2 regions of the Sagittula sp. SSi028 genome follow, and region 2 is predicted to be linked to the other one. Evidence: riboswitches for the same ligand, from Rfam matches in the RefSeq annotation. Region 2 holds a riboswitch; the other holds the start of a gene.
The links. A riboswitch is a leader RNA that binds a small molecule or an ion and turns the genes downstream of it on or off. The one in region 2 is predicted to bind cobalamin.
Positions count from the first base shown of each region.

Region 1: linked by a shared signal. The riboswitch ahead of ACN5AZ_RS07440 (DUF1636 family protein) and the one ahead of ACN5AZ_RS02175 (hypothetical protein) in region 2 are both predicted to bind cobalamin.

Region 1 is NZ_JBLZNC010000003.1:262,437-266,097, forward strand. Features, by position in the region: gene ACN5AZ_RS07430 (YrhK family protein) at 1-208, opposite strand, end outside; gene cobO (cob(I)yrinic acid a,c-diamide adenosyltransferase) at 285-908, opposite strand; cobalamin riboswitch at 944-1,166, shown strand; gene ACN5AZ_RS07440 (DUF1636 family protein) at 1,271-1,684, shown strand; gene cobW (cobalamin biosynthesis protein CobW) at 1,688-2,740, shown strand; gene cobN (cobaltochelatase subunit CobN) at 2,787-3,661, shown strand, end outside.
Region 2 is NZ_JBLZNC010000001.1:456,307-459,967, reverse strand. Features, by position in the region: gene ACN5AZ_RS02190 (ExbD/TolR family protein) at 1-270, opposite strand, end outside; gene ACN5AZ_RS02185 (MotA/TolQ/ExbB proton channel family protein) at 263-913, opposite strand; gene ACN5AZ_RS02180 (hypothetical protein) at 910-1,329, opposite strand; cobalamin riboswitch at 1,474-1,678, shown strand; gene ACN5AZ_RS02175 (hypothetical protein) at 1,801-2,103, shown strand; gene ACN5AZ_RS02170 (replication-associated recombination protein A) at 2,100-3,395, opposite strand; gene ACN5AZ_RS02165 (hypothetical protein) at 3,463-3,661, opposite strand, start outside.

The DNA of each region.
Region 1 (3,661 bases), on a different contig from region 2:
AGCGCGAGGCGGGCTTGGCCACAAACAGGGCCGAGCCGATCACGAACAACCATGTGGCCACGGTCTGCGTGCTGTCCCAGAAAAACAGAACCGACCCCACAAGAAACGCGAGCCCCGCAAGAAAATCGACCGTGGTGTAAAGCCGTTCGTAAAAGCCATAGACCTCCTGGTGCTTTGGCGTGGCGTCGTGCAGATCGGTGTTGAACATGGGGCGGCCTCTCGTCTGTGTCGCGACAAAGCTAGCCCGTGACGGTTCACGGGCCAGCGCGCCGCATCAAAGCGGCTTAAAACTCCACACCTTTTTGTGCTTTGATCCCGTCGCGGAAGGGGTGTTTGACCAATGTCATCTCGGTCACCAGATCGGCGGCTTCGATCAGTTCGGGTTTGGCGTTGCGCCCGGTCAGGCAGACATGGGTCATCTCGGGCTTTTGATGCAGCAGGAAATCGACCACCTCGTCGATGTCGAGATAATCATAACGCAGCGCGATGTTGATCTCATCGAGCAGCACGAACCGGATCTCGGGATCAAGGATCTGTTGCTTGGCGATCTCCCAGCCCTTTTGCGCGGCGGCGATGTCGCGCTCCTTGTCCTGCGTCTCCCAGGTGAAGCCCTCGCCGGAGATAAAGAACCGGCATTCTTTGGCGAAACGGGTGCGGATCATCTCGGCCTCGCCGGTGACCCAGTTGCCCTTGATGAATTGCACCACGGCGCAGGGCATATCGTGGGCGATACACCGCAGGATCATGCCAAACCCGCTGGAGGATTTGCCCTTGCCCGGTCCGGTATGGACCATGATCAGGCCTTTTTCCTCGGTCTTGGTGGCCATCATGCGGTCGCGCGCGGCCTTGATCTTTTTCATCTTCTCGGCGTGGCGGGCGGCGTCGGCCTCTGTCACATCCTTTGTCATGGCGCGTCCTTTCCTTGACAAGAGCCGGTGTTCCGGCGCATCTGCCTTTTGCTGGTGCCTGTCTCTAACAGGTGAAAAGGGAATGTGCAGCCTCGATACGCGGGGTCAAGCACAGCCGCCCCCGCGACCGTGACCGGAAAGGGTCCGAACCACTGATGCCCGCGACGCGGCGTCGGGAAGGTCGGGCACCGTTTCGGCCTTGATCCCAAGGCCGTTGTTCCGCAAGCCGGGAGACCTGCCAGCCGCCGTGACACGGGCACGGGCAATTGCAACCGGGCGGGGTGATCCGGGGGAGCATGCGGGGCCGTTTTCGCAATGGCCAGCAATCCCCTTGCCGCGCGCCGACAACGAATGAGGACGCCATGACCGACACGGTCATCGAAGCCGCCAAGGACGCAGAGAACCGCGCCACAGCGCCTGTCGAACTGCTGGTCTGTGTGAAATGCCGCGGCCAGTCCGAGGTGCCCGCCGACGACCGCCGCCCCGGGCAGGCGTTGTATGATGCGCTGACGGGCGGTGATATCCCCGCAGGCGTGCGCGTGACGGCGGTGGAATGCCTGCAAAACTGCGAGGCCGGCTGCACTGTGGCCTTGCGGGGCGGGGACCGCTGGACCTACGTTTATGGCAATCTCGACGACGCGGCCCATGCGCCGATGCTGCTGGACGGCGCGGCGCGCTATCACGCGACGACGGACGGGCTGATCCCGTGGCGCGAACGTCCCGACCATTTCAAGCGCAACTGTGTGGCGCGTATTCCCCCTGCGACAAAGGACTGACCCATGACCGATCTTGCAAAACTGCCTGTCACCGTGATCACGGGCTTTCTGGGCTCCGGCAAGACCACGCTGGTGCGCCATCTGATGCAGAACCCGGGCGGCAAGCGTCTGGCGGTGGTTGTCAATGAATTCGGCGATGCGGGCGTGGACGGCGACATCCTGAAATCCTGCGCCATCCCCGATTGCCCTGCCGAGAACATCATGGAGCTGGCGAACGGCTGCATCTGTTGCACCGTGGCCGATGACTTTATTCCCACCATCGAGGCGCTGATGGCGCTGGACCCGCGCCCCGAACATATCCTGATCGAAACCTCCGGTCTGGCGCTGCCCAAACCGCTGCTGAAGGCGTTCGACTGGCCCGATATCCGCTCCAAGATCACGGTGGACGGCGTGATTGCGCTGGCTGACGCCGAGGCCGTGGCCGCCGGTCGCTTTGCCCCCGATGTGGCGGCGGTGGACGCACAGCGCATCGCCGATGACAGCATCGATCATGAAACCCCGCTGTCCGAGGTGTTCGAGGATCAGATCTCCTGCGCCGACATTATCCTGCTGACCAAGCCTGATCTCGCCGGGCCAGAGGGCGTGGCGCGTGCTAAAGAGATCATCGCAGCCGAGGCCCCCCGCCCGCTGCCCGTGGTCGAAGTCGCCGAGGGCGTGGTGGACCCGCGCGTGATCCTCGGGCTTGAAGCGGCGGCAGAGGATGACATGGACGCCCGCCCCAGCCATCACGACGGCCACCACGATCACGAACATGACGATTTCGATTCCATCGTGGTCGAGCTGCCCGAACAACAAAGCCCCGAGGCGCTGGTGACGGCGATCGAACGGCTCGCCAACGAGCTCAACATCCTGCGGGTCAAGGGCTACGCCAGCGTGCAGGGCAAGCCGATGCGCCTGTTGGTGCAGGCGGTGGGGGCGCGGGTGCGCCACCAATACGACCGCCCCTGGGCCAAGGACGAGCCGCGCCGCAGCCGCGTTGTGGTGATCGGGGAGCATGACGACATCAAGGTCGCCGAAATCCACGCCATCCTCGGGGCAGAAACCGCGCCTGCGTAGGGTGGGTTTTCAACCCACCTGCCGCCGAGGTTGCTAAGGGCATCCCATGCACGTCATCTTTCGCGAAAGCCACGGGCTCGAAGAGACCGACACACCACAGGATCTGGGGCAGACGCCCGCGGATCTTGTGGTGCTGTCCTTCTCTGACAGTGATCTGGGGGCCTTTGCCGAGGGCTGGCGGCGCGGGGGTGGCCCGGACGGCCGCATGCCCACGCTGCGGCTGGCCAATCTGGCGGCGTTGAAACATCCGCTCTCCGTCGACACCTACATCGAACAGACGCTTGCGGGTGCAAAGGGCATCCTGATCCGGCTGATCGGCGGGGTGCCTTACTGGTCCTACGGCCTGCAGCAGGTGTTTGCGCTGGCGCAGGCGCGTGGCATGGCTCTCGCGGTGCTGCCCGCCGACGGGCGCGAGGATACGCGTCTGGACGACTTTTCCACCCTGCCCAAATCCACCCTGCGTCGGCTGCAGCATCTGTGCGACAGCGGCGGCACCGTGGCGGCACAGGCGGCCTTGGCGCAGCTTGCGCTGGCGGCGGGGCTGTATGCGGGGCCGGTGATGGGGGCCAAATCCCTGCCACCGCATGGCGTCTGGTCTCCGGACACAGGCGCGGTGCTGCCGGATCTTGGAGCACAGGATGCCGCGACCGATCAACCCGTGGCGCTGGTGTTCTACCGCTCCTATCTTGTGGCGGCGGATCTGGACCCGATCCGCGCCTTGGCCGCCGAGTTCACCGCTCGGGGCCATGCGGTGCACTGTTTCTTTGTCCCCTCGCTCAAGGCGCCTGAATCCGCCTGTTGGCTTTACGGCCAGCTCACCGCGCTGCAACCGGCGGCGATCCTGAACGCCACGGCGTTCTCCGGCAAGGGCGCGGATGGCACCACGCCGCTGGATGCGGTGGATGCGCCGGTCTTCCAATG
Region 2 (3,661 bases):
GACCATCGGCTCGGGGTAGTCGGCCAAGCCCTGCGCCAGCTCGTCCAAGGCCACAGCGCGGCCATTGAGATCCAGCGCCTCGGCCCCCAGCCGCAAGAAAACCGGCTTTTGCGTCGGATCGCTAGTCGCAGCCCCCGCGCCGCCCGCTGCCAGCTCGACCTCCGCGAATTTGGAAAAGGTCGAGGACAGCATGAAAAACAGCAGCAGCAAAAAGATGACATCGATCAACGAGGTCATCGACAGCTTGCGGCGGGCCGTGCGCTTACGCATGGACGGCCCCGGTCGGGACATCTGCCGCCACCCGCTGACCCGACGGCGACAGCACCGCCCGCAGCGCCTGCCCGGCCAGAACACGCTCTTTGTCCATACGTGCCTCGAACCAGCTGAGCACAACGGATGTGGGCATGGCCACCGCAAGACCAACCGCAGTGGTCAGCAGTGCGACCCAGATGCCGCCGGCCAGAATGGACGGATCGACCTGGCTTCCGGCCTCTTGCAATGCCTGAAAGGCCGAGATCATGCCCAGAACGGTCCCGAACAGACCCAGCAGCGGGGCCAACTGCGCCACGCTGTCCAACAGGCGAAAGCCGCGCTCCAACCGCGCAAAGCGGGTTTCGGCCTCGGCCTCCAGCCGTGCGCCATCGGTCTGCCCTGTCATGGCCATATCGACCACAGGGGCCAGATAGCTGCGCGAGCGGCCCAGATGCGCGCGCGCGGCGGTGCAGTCGCCCTGATCCCAAGCGGCCACCGCCGCGCCCAATTCGCGGTGACGGCCCACGCCTGCGGACGCAAACTGCCACAGTTTATACAGAACAACCGCCAGCACCACGACCGACAGCGCGCAGAGCAAAACCACAACCGGCCCGCCCAGATCAGCGATCCGCGTGTAGGTATTCACCACCAGATCCATCATCCCAACACCTCGATCCCGATGCGTGACGACACGGACAGGCCATCGGTGCACAGATCCGCGTCGCCTTCGGCGCTGCAGGTTTGCGCCCCGTTGAACAGCACTTGCCCCAGATCCTCGCAGCTGGTCTGGCCCACCACGAATTGACGCACGCGCGGGCGCAGCGGCGGCAATGCGCCGAAATCGAACAGCGTCAGACGGTCAACGCCGCCCTCGGCGTCAAACAGCACGGTTTCGAACACCGCCTGATCGATGGCCGTGTCATGGCCGTTGAGAATGAGAAAGCTCATCTTGCAGCCCGCCTCCTCAGAGGTGGCGGCGTTCAGTTCAATGGTCAGCTTGCCTGTGGCGTCCTCTTGGGCGGCCAGCGAAGTGGCGCAAAGACAGGCAAACCCAGCAAGCGTCATGCGCAGGGCCATGGCGTCCTCCGGTCGGAATATTGATGAGGTGGCTGGCATTGCATGCTTGCTACATGGATACGCGCATACCAGCCCTGTGGCGGGCGTCAAGGTTAGTTTATTAAAACGCTCGGATATGCGGCGCTGGACAGGTTTGTGCGACCGTGGCAGAGTTGCCGCGATGGTGCCTTGCCCTTCAGGGGCGGGCTGAAAAGGGAATGTGGTGCGGCCCAACGGGCCAATGCCGCAACTGCCCCCGCAACTGTAAGCGGCGAGCGCCCCGAGACAACCACTGGACCATCGGTCCGGGAAGGTTCGGACGCGCAACGACCCGCAAGTCAGGAGACCTGCCATCTCCACCTCATGCGTCGCATCGGGTGCAGCAATTTTGATGTTCGGGCGGGTGGCCCAACGGATTGCGACGGTGGCTGACCACGGTTCGGCTTGCCTGAAGCATCTTCGTGGCCCCCCGTTCTTGGCGCGGAGGGCGCGATGCAGTTGGAACAAACATTGACGAAACTCGATGTGGGGGTGCTGCCTCCGGATCAGGCGCGTGATCTGGGGCAGATGGGGTATATGCAATGGCTGGGCGCCCTGCCCGCCTGCGCCGACTACCTTGCCGAGGCACGGCGCGCGCGGGCAGTTGCGCGTCCATTGGCCCCGGCCTCGCCAGCGGTGGCTGTGTTTTGCCGCCTGCTGTCGCTGTCGATTCAGCAGCCGCTCCGCCCGTTGCCTATGGTCAAAACCGCGCCCAAACGGCGTGGCGGGGCGCGGGCACGGCGGCTGCAGCTTTAGTCGTCAAAGGTGCGCGGCGCGGGCTGGCCTGTGACGCTTTCCCAATGGGCATCGGCGCGTTTTTCAAAGGTTGCCGCATCGCGGGCATCGCTTTGGTAGAACGCGCCGCGCGGCACGCCCTCCACATAGGTCTGCTCGACCCAGCCACGCGGGTCCTTATGCGGAAAGCGGTATCCGCTGTGCCCCAAGGCCTTGGCCCCCGCATAATGGGCGTCGCGCAGATGCAAGGGCACCGACAGTTGCGGGTGGCTGCGCACATAGGACAGCGCAGCCCCGATCCCGCGACAGGCGGCGTTTGATTTGGGCGCGCGGGCAATATGTAGCGCCGCATGGGCCAGAATGATCTGCGCCTCCGGATAGCCCACACGCTCCACCGCCTCGGCGGCGGCAACGGCGGTTTGCAGCGCGGTGTTGTCGGCCAGCCCGATGTCCTCCGACGCGTGGATCATGATGCGCCGCGCGATAAAGCGCGGGTCTTCCCCTGCATGCACCAGCACCGCCAGCCAGTACAAAGTGGCATCGGGATCAGAGCCGCGCATGGATTTGATAAAGGCCGAGGTGATGTCGTAATGCTGATCCCCCGTGCGGTCGAAATTGACCGGCGCTGCGGCATAGACCTCTTCGATCATCGCCTCTGTGACCGCACCCGTATGACCGATGGACAGGCTTTCCAAGGTGGTCAGCGCGCGTCGCGCGTCGCCGCCCGACCGTCCGGCGATCAGGGTGATCTGCGCCTCGGTCAGCGCGATATCAATGCCTTGCGCGGACAGATGCGCCAAACCGCGCCGCACCACCTGCACCATATCCTCCAGCGTCAGCGGTTCGAGCTTGAGCACCTGAGACCGCGAAATCAACGCCTTGGGAATGGCGTGATAGGGATTTTCCGTGGTCGCGCCTATGAAATCCGTGGTGCCTTCCTCGCAAATGGTCAGCAGGTCGTCGGCTTGGGTGGCGGACAGGCGGTGCACCTCGTCGACGAACATCAGGATCGGGCGAATGCGCGCCTCGTCCGCGATCTTGCGAATGTCCTGCACACGGACACCGGCGGCGTGCAACACGCGGAACTCCTTGCCCAGCATATTGCCGATGGCGCGCGCGATCGAGGTCTTGCCAATGCCCGGCGGGCCGTACAGCAGCACGCTGCCCACCGCATCCGCCGCCACACGCCGCCGCAGGATCGACCCTTCGGCCACCAGCGCGGTCTGCCCGATCACCTCGTCCAATGTGGTCGGGCGCAGCACATCCGCCAAAGGTCGGCGACGGTCCGACGGTGCGGCATCGAAAAGATCCATTCAGCGGCTCCTGTGGTTGTGCCGCCTGTCTATCGCAAAGCGGCCGTGGCCCACAATGGGAAGCGGATCAGCGGTGATACCGCATATAGGCGAAGGCGTGACCATCAGGTGCCCAGCACGGCACGTTCAGGCTGCCCTGCCCACCATACAGTTTTTCTATTGTCACGGGGGCACCGCCCTGCGCCGGCATCAGCCGCAGTTCGACGTCCATGCCGAACGGGTGACCTTGGGTCCCTTCGGGATAGCTGAGGTACAGCACATGAGCG